3 regions of the Gordonia sp. NB41Y genome follow, and region 2 is predicted to be linked to each of the others. Evidence: predicted binding sites of a transcription regulator. Region 2 holds the regulator's gene; each other region holds the start of a gene.

Region 1 (4,180 bases), 1.7 Mb from region 2:
CACCCCGGCCGGCAGACCTGCGTCGGCGAGGACCCGCGCCAGCAGGAGCATGGTCAGCGGTGTGTCCTCGGCGGGTTTGGAGATGACGGTGCATCCGGCCGCGAGTGCCGGTGCGATCTTGCGCGTCCCCATCGCCAGCGGGAAGTTCCAGGGGGTGATGGCCAGGACCGGACCCACCGGGACCTTGCTCACCAGGATGCGGCCGTTGCCGGAAGGTGATGCGGCATAACGTCCTTGAATCCGGACAGCCTCCTCGCTGAACCATCGGAGGAACTCGGCGCCGTAGGTCACCTCACCGCGGGCCTCGGTGACCGTCTTGCCCATCTCGAGCGCCATCAGTGTGGTGAAGTCGTCGGTGCGGTCGAGGATCGCCTCCCACGCGGTGCGCAGGATCACCGATCGTTCGCGCGGCGACGTCGCGGCCCAGGCCGCCTGCGCGGCGGCGGCCGAGTCCAGTGCCTTGAGCGCATCGTCGGCGCCGGCGTCGGCCACGGCGGTCAGCAGTTCCCCGGTCGACGGGTTGCGCACCTCGAAGGTGGCGCCGCCGGTGGCCGGGGTGACGGCGTTGTCGATCCAGAGCCCGGTGGGCAAGTCGGCCGGGATACGTCCCAGGTCACCCATGTCTGTCCTCTTTCTGTTGAGCCGACGCCGAATTCGCACCGCTCGGGGTCCGTGACGTCACCTTGCGCACCGGCGGATCATCCGCCCGCGAGAAGGATGGCGAAATCGATTGCAAGAACGTTTGCATATCCATGCTAGGTGTGCTGCTCCGAACCCGTCAACCGAACCGGCACCGCATGCAGCGAGGCCCAGGACGCCGCCCGAAGATCCTTCTGTGAGACCTACCCTCAATCGGGCCGATCCCGGAGAATTCTCCAAATCATGCTTTGTCAGAGAATTATCTTCATTGATGTTGGCTGTGGGATGAAGTTTGTTCACCATTGACGAACCGGCCGATGCGGCGGAGACAACGACGTCCCGCACGATCGGCGGATTGCCGTCGGCAGCGTGCCACCCCCCATTCATCGTCCGTATCCGGACCCGTCACGCCATCACAGGAGCCATTGATGAAGATCGGAATCCCCCGCGAGATCAAGAACCACGAGTACCGGGTCGCGATCACCCCGCCAGGCGTCAACGAGCTCGTCGCTCGCGGCCACGAGGTGATCATCGAGGCCGGCGCCGGGGCGGGTTCGTCGTTCGACGACGCCGGCTACAAGGCGGCAGGCGCCCAGATCCTCGACTCCGCCGACGCCGTCTGGGCGCAGGCCGATCTCGTGCTGAAGGTCAAAGAGCCCATCGCCGAGGAGTACTCGCGGCTGCGGTCGGATCAGGTGCTGTTCACCTACCTGCACCTCGCGGCATCCAAGGAGTGCACCGACGCACTGCTCGCGGCGGGCACCACGTCGATCGCCTACGAGACGGTGGTGGCAGCGGACGGTTCACTGCCGCTGCTCGCCCCGATGAGCGAGGTGGCCGGGCGCCTCGCGCCGCAGGCCGGTGCCTACCACCTGATGCGGCCGGAGGGCGGCCGCGGGGTCCTGATGGGCGGCGTCCCGGGAGTGGCGCCGGCGAAGGTCGTCGTGATCGGTGCCGGGGTCTCCGGCCGCAACGCCATCGCGATCGCCCACGGCATGAAAGCCGATGTCACCGTGCTCGATCTGTCCATCGCGCGGCTCCGCGAGATCGACAGCCTCTATCAGGGCCAGGTCACCACGATCGTCTCCACCGCCTACGCCCTCGAACAGGCCGTGCTCGAGGCCGACCTCGTGATCGGTGCGGTGCTGGTGCCCGGCGCCAAGGCCCCCACCCTGATCTCCAACGACCTGGTCTCCCGGATGCGCCCGGGTTCGGTCCTCGTCGACATCGCCATCGACCAGGGCGGCTGTTTCGAGGATTCACGGCCCACGACGCATGCGGAACCGACCTTCGCCGTACACGATTCGGTCTTCTACTGTGTCGCCAACATGCCCGGTGCGGTGCCGAACACCTCGACCAACGCCCTGACCAATGCCACCCTGCCCTACGTCGTCGCGCTGGCCGACCGCGGATGGCAGGACGCCACCGCCGCCGACGCCGGTCTGCGCGCCGGTCTGTCGACCCATGCGGGCCGGCTCCTGTCACAAGAGGTCGCCGACGCCCACGGATACACCGCGGTCCCGGCCTGACGGCCGCTGTCGGCAAGCACATTCCCACAATCCACCAACCGTCCATCCCGCACCACACCACCGCTGGTCGGGCCGACGCGGAGCGCGACATCCCAACCCCACCACCACGACGGACACACCCTCTTCGCTGGTCGAGCCGACGCGGAGCGCAGCGACAAGTCGAGTCGAGACCTCCACCGGCCACGTTCACGAGGTGACCACATAGGAGATGGCCACCGACACCCTCAACCCACCAGGCCTCGACACGGGTCCTCGCCCAGAGGCTCGGTCCCGGCTCGACCACCGAAGGTGGGCCGGCGCACGTTCACGCTGGTCGAGCCGACGCGGAGCGCCGCGACAAGTCGAGTCGAAACCTCCACCGCCCGACCTCCACGAGGTGACCACCATCCGGTGAACCCACTTCTGCTCGCGGGAGTTTTGTCGGTGGCCTCGTGTACCGTGATCTGTAATCGAACACAAGTTCTTTGTTGCAGGTCACAGGCACTCCGGGGGGAGGAAATCAGATGACGAACACACCCACGACGTCCCTGTCGTTCACCGATTCCCGCTGGCCGCAATTGCCACACGACAATGCCGATCTATTGGGTGGGGTCGACCCGAAAACACCCGAACAATCCTCCACCAACGACCTACTGATCGGGTTACGCGAGATCGATCGAGGACGATCGTTTCTGGCCTGGTCGACCTACCGATCGGTGATCGAACTCGTCGGCCGCCACGTCGACGCCGACCGCGGTGTCGCCGGAGCACCATCCGGATTCGTCGACCTGGCCAAGAAGATCTCGCGTGTGCGTGGCATCACCCAACGCGCCGCCGAACTCCTCATGGACGAATCCATCGCCGTTCTCCACCACCTGCCTCATGTGGCGGAAGTGTTGCGGGACGGCTGGATCACTCCCGAGTTGATGAAGGTGGTGGTGTCGCGGACCGCGCTGGTCCACGGTCGCGAATCGGCACCCAAGGTCGACGCCGAGATCGCCGAGTTGATCCGCCGACGCCGACGACTGTGGTCGAAGAAAACCATCACCGACATGGCCGACCGGGTCGTGTTCCGCCACGACCGTGACGCCGTCCGTGAAGCCCGGGAACGGTGTCTGGACAAACGGGGTGTGTGGACCTCGTTCAGCACTGACGGGACCGGGGAGATCGCCGGCACCATGGCCGCCGACCGGGTCGAACTGTGCGGCCTCGTGATCGGTGCCCTCGCGAACACGGTGTGCCCACATGATGGGCGATCCTCGCAGAACCGGAAATCCGATGCCATGTTCGCTCTCCTGTCGGGGACCCAGTTCGAGTGTGAATGCGGACGTGCGGACTGCCCGGCCGAGATCCCCGAGGCCGGGTCGATCCCGAAGGTGCAGTACGTGATCCACCTGTTGGCCAACGAGGCCACCGTCGCCGACCTCGACACCGTCACCGGCCGACCCCAACCCCAACCCGCACCTGAGCCGGAAGTGCACAGCGGCAACAGTTCTGAGACTCAGCTCGACTCCGACGTCCCTGCGACCGGTGCCACCACGCGGCCCGACGACACTGCTACACCCGACGACACTCCCACACCTGACGACACCCGTCGGTCGGCCCGCCTCGAGCATGACGCGGCGGCCGAGGCGGTCGAGGAGGAACCGGCCGGTATCGACATGCCCGCGAATCCGGTTGTCACACCGAATGATCCGTCCACCGGTTCCTCCGACTTACCCGCGGGTGCGGCACCGGGGTATCTGTTCGGCAAGGGTGTGATCGCCCCGGAATTCGTGCGGGACCTCGCCTCCCACCCGAACGCCCGATTCACGCGGCTCGTCCCCCGGGGTGTGCGGCCCGAGGATGTGGTGTTGCCGCCGACTCTGCCTTCGGATCCGTACCGGCCGTCCGCCGCCCTCGACGAGTACGTGCGTCTGTCGTATGGCACGTGTGCTGATGTGGCGTGTACTCGAAGCTCATTCGATGCCGATCTCGATCATGTCACCGAATACGACCACCACAATCCGGCGGCGGGTGGGCAGACCACCCCG
Region 2 (4,180 bases):
CCGACGATGTCGCCGAACAGCTGGAGAACCTGATCTTCGACGGATTCGTGCTGGCCACGCCGCGCACCCATCTCGAGGATCTGCCCCGATATCTGGCCGCGGCACGGTCGCGACTGGAGCAGTTGCCCGGATCCGCGACGCGCGATCACGACGCGATGGCCAGCGTCGACCGGGTGATCGCACGATGGAATCAGCGCCTCGACCAGGTCCCCGCACCCCGCCGCGACCGGGTCAACGAACAGGCCCACTGGATGGTCGAGGAACTACGGGTGGGGTTGTTCGCCCAGCGGCTGGGCACGCGATATCCGGTGTCGGAGAAGCGCGCGCTACGAACCCTTGACCGTCTCGGCTGAGACGGCCCCGTTGACGCCGACGGCCTCCCCGTGCCGGGAGTGCTCGTCGCGCAGGTCGTCGATCTCGCGCTGGAAGTCCTCCAGCGAGTCGAACGACCGGTAGACCGACGCGAAGCGCAGGTAGGCGACCTCGTCGAGGTCGCGCAGGGGTTTGAGGATGGCCAGACCGACCTCGTTGCTGGGGATCTCGGCGGCACCGGAGGCGCGGACCGCCTCCTCGACCTGCTGGGCGAGCTGGGCGAGATCGTCCTCGTCGACGTGGCGTCCCTGGCAGGCCCGGCGCACACCGCGCATGACCTTCTCCCGGCTGAACGGTTCGGTGACGCCATTGCGTTTCACCACGGCGAGCACGGCGGTCTCCACGGTGGAGAAGCGGCGACCACAGGAACTGCACGACCTCCGTCTACGGATCGCCTGCCCCTCGTCGGCGACACGCGAGTCGATGACCTTGGTGTCTTCGTTTCTGCAGAACGGGCAGCGCATACAAAGACAATACCGTCCCACCGGTCAGCGGTAGCGCGGCGTCAGCAGTGCTTGCCCGACCTGCAGGCCGCTGCCCGCCATGTCGTTGAGCTCGACGATCTCGTCGATCACCACCCGGCTCGGCATGTCCGGGGCCACCCGGGCGGCGATCGACCCGAGCGACTCCCCCGCCCGCACGTGCACCACCTGGGTGGAGACCGGGGACGGGACGGTGGCGCGCTGATAGTCCGAGCCGACGATCGCGACGATCCACACCAGCATCGCCAGTGCGACACCGGTCATGACCGCGACCGCGGTGGTGCGACGCCGACGATGGACCGACGACACCGCGGTCCCGCGCACCGGGACCACCACCGCATCGGCACAGGCCACCCGGCCAGGGCCCACACGACCGGCACCGCCACGTCCGGCACCCACACGTCCGCCGCCCACACGTTCGGTACTCCCGCGCCCCGCCACCACCCGACCGCGGCTGCGGGCCGCGGTCGTGACGCGCCGCTCGACGCCCGGGTGCTCGATCCGACCGCGGTGTTCGGCGAGACCGCGGTGTTCGATCCGACCGCGGTGTTCGGCGAGACCGCGGTGTTCGAGCCCGACGCGCATGGCATCGGCCTCGGCCGGATGCCGGCCCGCACCGCGACCGCCGGGGCGCCGGCCCCCCGGGTGCCGATCGGCGCCGCGGGCTCCCGCCGCAGGTCGGGGCGTGGGGGTGCCGGACGGACGGGTGGCCGACGGGGCCGCTGCCGCCGCCGGACGGTCCGATATCAGGGTTGTGTGCATGAGAGAGAGCCTCCCGTTTCTCGATCACGCGTTCGATGAACTGTTGTTCGAAGTTCTATCACGGGGCTCCGACAAATGTCGTGGAAACACGTCGAACAGGTGTTTGAGGTTGTCGGGAACGTGGGATAACCTCGATCACAGAAGATGCCGACGCGGGGCGGCACGGAAAGGACACGTACGCGATGAGTGACAAGACGCGGCGCGCGGCCGGGTCGTCGGGCGCGAAGTCGAAGGCCGGGTCGTCGAGGGCGGGATCGTCGCGAGCAGCGGCGAACCCGGATGCGATCGACCCGGTGGTCATCGAGGCCACGCTGACCCAGCGTCAGCGCGAGGTGCTCGAGGTGATCCGCCGATCGGTCCGCGAGCGCGGCTATCCGCCGAGCATCCGCGAGATCGGTGATGCGGTGGGTCTCAACTCGACCTCGTCGGTGGCCCACCAGTTGCGCACCCTCGAACGCAAGGGACTGCTCAAGCGCGACGCCAATCGCCCGCGTGCGGTCAACGTGCAGGACAACCAGATCGACCCGAATCCCTCCGACGACCCGGCCGCAGCCGGTCTGCCGACCCCGGCATTCGTGCCGGTGCTCGGCCGGATCGCCGCCGGCGGACCGATCCTCGCCGAGCAGGCCGTGGAGGATGTCTTCCCGCTGCCGCGCGAGCTGGTCGGCGACGGATCGCTGTTCATGCTCAAGGTGGTCGGCGAGTCCATGATCGACGCCGCGATCTGCGACGGCGACTGGGTGGTGGTCCGTCAGCAGAACGTGGCCGACAACGGCGACATCGTCGCCGCGATGATCGACGGCGAGGCCACCGTCAAGACCTTCAAGCGCGGCAACGGCCAGGTGTGGCTGATGCCGCACAACGAGCTCTTCGACCCGATCCCGGGCAACACCGCCGTCATCCTCGGCAAGGTCGTCACCGTGATGCGTCGGGTCTGACACCCGGCGAACCCACCTCGACGAGAACTGCCCTCAGGAATCGCATCCCTGAGGACAGTTCTTCTGAAGTCGTTCTCACACAGCGGTTCTCGCCGGTACGGTGCCGGGCGAGGGCGTGCTCAGCCGGCCAGGACCGCCGCTGCCGCCGCCCGCGCGGCGGCCGCCTCCGAGGTCGCCAGGGCCGCCCGGGCCGCATCACGGCACTGCGCCAGCGACACCTGTCCGAGGCGTGCGCCGACGGCCGCCGCCGCGACGGGGGCACTCGACAACGAGCTCACCCCCATCCCCACCAGGACGCAGGCGAGCAGCGGATCCGCGGCCGCCTCGCCACACACCCCGACGGGCTTTCCGGCGTCGGCACCGGCCCGGGCCACACCCTCGATCAGGTGCAACACCGCCGGCTGCCACGGATCGGTGAGCTCGGCCAGCTCGGCCGACATACGGTCGGCGGCCATCGTGTACTGGGTCAGATCGTTGGTCCCGATCGAGACGAAGTCCACCTCGGCGAGCACCGCCGATGCCAGGATCGCCGCGGACGGGATCTCGATCATCACCCCCGCGATCATCCCTCGTGACCGCACCTCGGCGGCGAAGTCTGCGGCCTCGGCCGGTCCGGCGATCATCGGTGCCATCACCCGCGCGGTGGCACCGGACTCCTCGGCGGCCCGGGCGATCGCGTCGAGCTGATTCGTCCGGATCTCGGGATGGGTTGCGGTCAGCCGGTTTCCGCGGATACCCAGCGCAGGGTTCGCCTCGGCGCCGTGGTCGACGAAGCGCAGCGGCTTGTCCGAGCCGGCGTCGAGCGTGCGGATCACCACCTTGCCGCCCGGGAACGCGTCGATCACCTCGCGATAGAGCACCACCTGCTCGTCGACCGTCGGCTCGTCGGCGCGGTCGAGGAAGGTCAGCTCGGTGCGGAACAGGCCGATGCCCTCGACCGGGTATCCGGTCGCGGCGCGCGCGGAGACGCCGTCGGCCACGTTGGCGAGCACGGCCACCTCGTGACCGTCGGCCGTGCGGCCCGGTCCCGACCACGCGGCGACGACCTCGGCCTGCCGGCGGCTCTCGGCCACCGCCGCCCGGGCAGCCGTCGGCTCCGGGTCGATCTCCACGCTGCCGGCGGTGCCGTCGACCAGCACGGTGGTGCCTGCGGCCACCGCGTCGAGTCCGGCCACCGCGACCACACAGGGGATGCCGAGCTGGCGGGCGATGATCGCGGTGTGGCTGGTGGGTCCGCCCAGCCGCGTGACCAAGGCGGTCACCAGCGCCGGGTCGAGTCCGGCGGTGTCGGCGGGTGCGAGGTCGTCGGCGAAGAGCACCGACGGCGACTCCGGTACCGGGACACCGGGTTCCGGGAGTCCCAGGACCTCGGCGATCACCCGGTCACGAACGTCCTCGAGGTCGGTGACACGCTCGGCCATCACGCCGCCGAGCGCGGTGAACATCTCCGCGAACTGGGCGGTGGCCCCGGTCGCGGCGAGTGCCGCGGGCGCGCCGTCGGCGATGCGCTTGGCCACCGCCCCGGTCCAGCCGCGATCCTCGGCGAGGCCGGCCGTGGCGATCAGGACCTCGGCGGCTGCGCCCGATGCATGGGAGGCGCGATCGCGCAGGCGGGCGGCGACCGCC
Region 3 (4,180 bases), 2.0 Mb from region 2:
CGCTCATCGGTGGACCCGTCGGACTCCGCGGCCGCCGACGGCACGCCACGGTTGCGGACCGCACCGCCCTCGATGTCGAAGTCGACGACCAGCTTGTCGAGCCACTTCGGGAGACCCCAGGCACGATCACCGAGCAGCGCGATCACCGCCGGGACCACCGTCATCCGGATGATGAAGGCGTCGAAGAACACCGCGATCGCCATGGCGAAGCCGAGCATCTTGGACGTGGTGTCCGGCGCGAGCATGAACGCGGCGAACACGCTGATCATGATGATCGCGGCCGAGGTCACCACGCGGGCGCCGTGCCGGTATCCGGCGATGATCGCATCCTTCGCCGACATGCCGTGGATGTACTCCTCGCGCATGCGGGTCACCAGGAACACCTGGTAGTCCATCGCGAGGCCGAACACCACACCGATCAGGAAGATCGGGAGGAACGACAGGATCGGCTTGGTGTGGTCGATCAGACCCAGCCAGCCCTCCTGGAAGATCGCGACGGTCACGCCGAAGGTCGCGAGCACCGAGAACAGGAAGCCGATGGTGCCGATCAGCGGAACCCAGATCGACCGGAACACACCGATCATGATCAGGAACGCGAGACCGACGACGACCAGCAGGTACGGGATCAGCGCCTTGTCGAGCCGGTCGGAGAGATCGGACATGATCGCGGTCTGGCCACCGACGTGCAGTTCGGCACCGGCCTTCTCCACGGTGGGGGCGTAGTCACGGATGTGTTCCATGAGGTCATGGGTGGATGCCGACGCCGGTCCGCCGTTCGGCGTGACCATGATCAGCGCGGTGTTGGCATCGACATTCGGGTTCTGCTGCGACGGGCCGTTGCCGATCCACGTCAGGGTCGCCGCATTCGCGACATCGGGCAGGGTCTTGATGTGGGCGACCGCGGCATCGGCGATGCCGGCCACCTGGCCGTCGTCGTCGTGCAGGACCACCAGCAGGGGGCCGTTGATGCCCTCGCCGAAGCCACGTTGCAGCAGGCTCTGCGCGGCCACCTCGTCGTCGCTGGTCAGCTCCATGCCCAGATCGAGTTTGGACGTCGGGATCGCGGCGACGATCAGCACTGCCAGGCCGGCGATGATGAACGGGATCGGGCGACGGGTGACGGTCCGGCCGAACTTGACGCCCAGCGTGTCCTCGGTGGCCGACTCCTCGGCGTGCTTGATCCACGGGATCCTGGGCGCGAAGGTGAACCGCCCGGTGGCCGAGAGCAACGCCGGGATCAGGGTCAACGCACTGAGGACGGCGACCGCCACCGCAACCGCGGCACCGGCACCCATCTGGGTGATCAGCGGGATGCCGACCACCATCAGCGCGACCACCGCGATGATCACGGTGAGACCGGCGAACACCACCGCGGTACCCGCGGTGCCCACGGCCCGTCCGGCGGCGTCGGCGCGATCACCGCCCCGGCGCAGCTCGCTGCGGTAGCGGGACACGATGAACAGTGCGTAGTCGATCGAGACGGCGATGCCGAGCATCGTGACGATGCCGGTGGCGGTCTCGTTGACCGTCATGAACTCCGAACCGAGGTACAGCAGCAGCATGGTCAGTGCCACGCCGACGATGCCGGTGATCAGCGGGATGAACGCGGCGACCAGTGCACCGAAGGCGACGATCATCACCACGAAGGCGATCGCGAAACCGATCAGCTCGGCGGTTCCCCCGGCCTCCATGACCTGCATCAGCGAGCCGGTGGCCTCCACCTGCAGACCGTTGCCGCGGTTCTTCTCGAGGATGTCGACGAGTTCTTTCTTCTCGTCGACGGTGAGGTCCATGATCTTGATGTTCTGACGGACCTGGATCAGACCCACCTTGCCGTTGTCACCGAGTACCGATGCGGCGAGTGCGGGTTGCGCCTGGGCCACGGCCACCGGGTTGGCGATCGAGTCCGCGTCGACGACGTCGGGCAGCGTCTTGAGGTCGGCGACGAGGGCGTTGATCTGCTCGGTGTGGTTGGCGAGGCCGTCGTCGGCGGCCACCAGCACGCTGGTCGATGCATGCTCCTGCTGCGCCATGACCTGCGGGAAGTACTCCTGCACCTGGCTGGTGGCGGTGCCGGAGTCGGTTCCGGGCAGGTCGAAGTCCTTGGCCAGGGTGGGTTTGAGTCCGGCGACGGCCGAGCCGACCCCGATCAGGACGATCAGCCACGCGGCGATCACCCACCACTTGTGTTTGAACGAGAACCGGCCGAGCCGGAAGAGCACTGAAGCCATGTGGGGGTTCCTCTGTCGACTGGACGCAAGGTGTCGGACACGATGTCAGCAGCACAAAGTGTGCATGACTAACACTTGGAACTTTCTACTCCACTTTTTCCCGTACGGCCACCATCGCCCTCGGTCTGTGAGCAAGGGCACGCCTCCGATCGGGCTAGAACATTCGTTCGACAGCCGCTACCCTGGCGGTATGACGTCCGTCGGCATGCAGGGTTCGATCTTCGATCTCGACGACACCGAACCGCAGATCGGGCGCCTGGGCCATACGGTGACCCGGCGCGAACTCACCGACGGCGCCTGGGTGGATCTGCGGCCGGGCTGGATCACCGGCGCGGATGCACTGTTCGACGCACTGCACGAGAACGCGGCGTGGCGTGCCGAGCGCCGCCGGATGTACGACCGCGTCGTCGACGTCCCCCGGCTGCTCGCCCAGTATCCCGCCACCGCGACACTGCCCGATCCGCTGCTCGCCGACGCGCGGGACGCGCTGAGCGCCCACTACCGCCCCGAACTGCCCGAGGGCTTCGCCACCGCGGGGCTGTGCCTGTACCGGGACGGGGCGGATTCGGTTGCGTGGCACGGTGACCGGTTCGGCCGGGGCGCCACCGACGACACCATGGTCGCGATCCTCTCACTGGGCTCGCCTCGCCCACTCGCGTTGCGCCCCAATGGTGGTGGGCCGTCGATACGCTTCCTCCTGTCGGCGGGCGACCTGCTGGTGATGGGCGGCAGCTGTCAACGCACCTGGGAGCACGCGATACCCAAGTGCACCGGTGTCGGCCCCCGCATCAGCGTGCAGTTCCGCCCGCCGGGTGTGTGGTGACCGGTTGCGCTACAGCGTGATCGAGGTCCCGGTGAGGTTCTCCGACGCAGTCCACAGGCCGGTACGGATCCGCTCGTCGCGGGCCCGTCCGCTGAACCCCGACTCCCCTGGCGCACCGCGCATGCCGAACAGCTTCGTCGGCCCGTAGAAGGTCCCGTTCACCGCGTCCGGCGCGGTGGCCGCGAACAGGGTGGGCAGCGCGCCGTCGGCGGCGGACTGGGCGAACAGATTGCCGACCACCATCACCTTGTCCATGATCGACTCGGTGTGTCCCTGGAGTCCGGTGGCCGCATAGCCGGGATGGGCGATCAGCGACTTCCTGCTGTCACCGGCGGCGGTCAGCCGTTCGGCGAGGACCTGCCCGAAGATCAGGTTGGCCATCTTGGAGTCGCCGTAGGCCTGCCAGGCTCGGTATCGGCGCCGTTCCCAGCCGAGATCGTCGAGGTCGATCCGCCCCAGCTGGTGCATACCCGACGACAACGTCACCACCCGGTCGGCGACCTTCGGCAACACCAGTGCGGTCAGCGCGAAGTGCCCGAGATGGTTGGTGCCCATCTGCATCTCGAATCCGTCGGCGGTGCGCCCCAGCGGCACCGCCATCACGCCGGCATTGTTGATCAGGACGTCGACGCCGGGCAGGCCGTCGGCGAAGGACCGCACCGAGGCCAGGTCGGCGAGGTCGAGGGCGGCCACCTCGGCCCGCTCACCGAGTTCACGTGCCACCGCGTCGGCCTTGACGGTGTTGCGGCAGGCGAGGATCACCCGCGCACCGGCGTCGATCAGCGCTCGCGCGGTCTCGGCCCCCAAGCCGCTGTTGGCGCCGGTCACCACGAAGGTCCGTCCGGACTGGTCCGGGATGTCCTTGGTCGACCATCCGCTCATGTCTCTCCCCCTGTGGTTGCCGCCCCGGTGCACCGGGGCGGGTTGTTCGATTCAGTCCGACTTCAGTACGCCCGCGGTGCCGAGCCAGCGTGCCGGGCGCAACAGCCCGGTGAGCATCTCGCCCACCGATGCCGGGCCGCGCGGCACCAGCGCCTCGGGCCCGTAGATCGCGGTCGGCTCGGCCCGGCCCCGCATCACCCGCTCCCCCAGCAGCGCCCATTCGCCCGCCTCGTCGGCGGCGTCG

What was found. The regulator LexA, encoded in region 2, represses DNA repair genes until DNA is damaged. The targets are predictions, from matches to a motif close to CGAACANNTGTTCG.
Region 1: a site for LexA is predicted at 2,619-2,632, ahead of Q9K23_RS09515 (DUF222 domain-containing protein). Genes of this name have one in related genera too.
Region 3: a site for LexA is predicted at 2,388-2,401, ahead of Q9K23_RS18485 (alpha-ketoglutarate-dependent dioxygenase AlkB). Genes of this name have one in related genera too.

What each region holds. Positions count from the first base shown of each region.
Region 1 covers NZ_CP132196.1:2,206,701-2,210,880, forward strand. The annotation lists gene Q9K23_RS09505 (NAD-dependent succinate-semialdehyde dehydrogenase) at 1-621, opposite strand, end outside; gene ald (alanine dehydrogenase) at 1,068-2,168, shown strand; gene Q9K23_RS09515 (DUF222 domain-containing protein) at 2,672-4,180, shown strand, end outside.
Region 2 covers NZ_CP132196.1:504,578-508,757, forward strand. The annotation lists gene hrpA (ATP-dependent RNA helicase HrpA) at 1-353, shown strand, start outside; gene nrdR (transcriptional regulator NrdR) at 327-836, opposite strand; gene Q9K23_RS02100 (LysM peptidoglycan-binding domain-containing protein) at 861-1,616, opposite strand; gene lexA (transcriptional repressor LexA) at 1,901-2,554, shown strand; gene ptsP (phosphoenolpyruvate--protein phosphotransferase) at 2,674-4,180, opposite strand, start outside.
Region 3 covers NZ_CP132196.1:4,257,788-4,261,967, reverse strand. The annotation lists gene Q9K23_RS18490 (MMPL family transporter) at 1-2,231, opposite strand, end outside; gene Q9K23_RS18485 (alpha-ketoglutarate-dependent dioxygenase AlkB) at 2,422-3,054, shown strand; gene Q9K23_RS18480 (oxidoreductase) at 3,064-3,936, opposite strand; gene Q9K23_RS18475 (adenylate/guanylate cyclase domain-containing protein) at 3,988-4,180, opposite strand, start outside.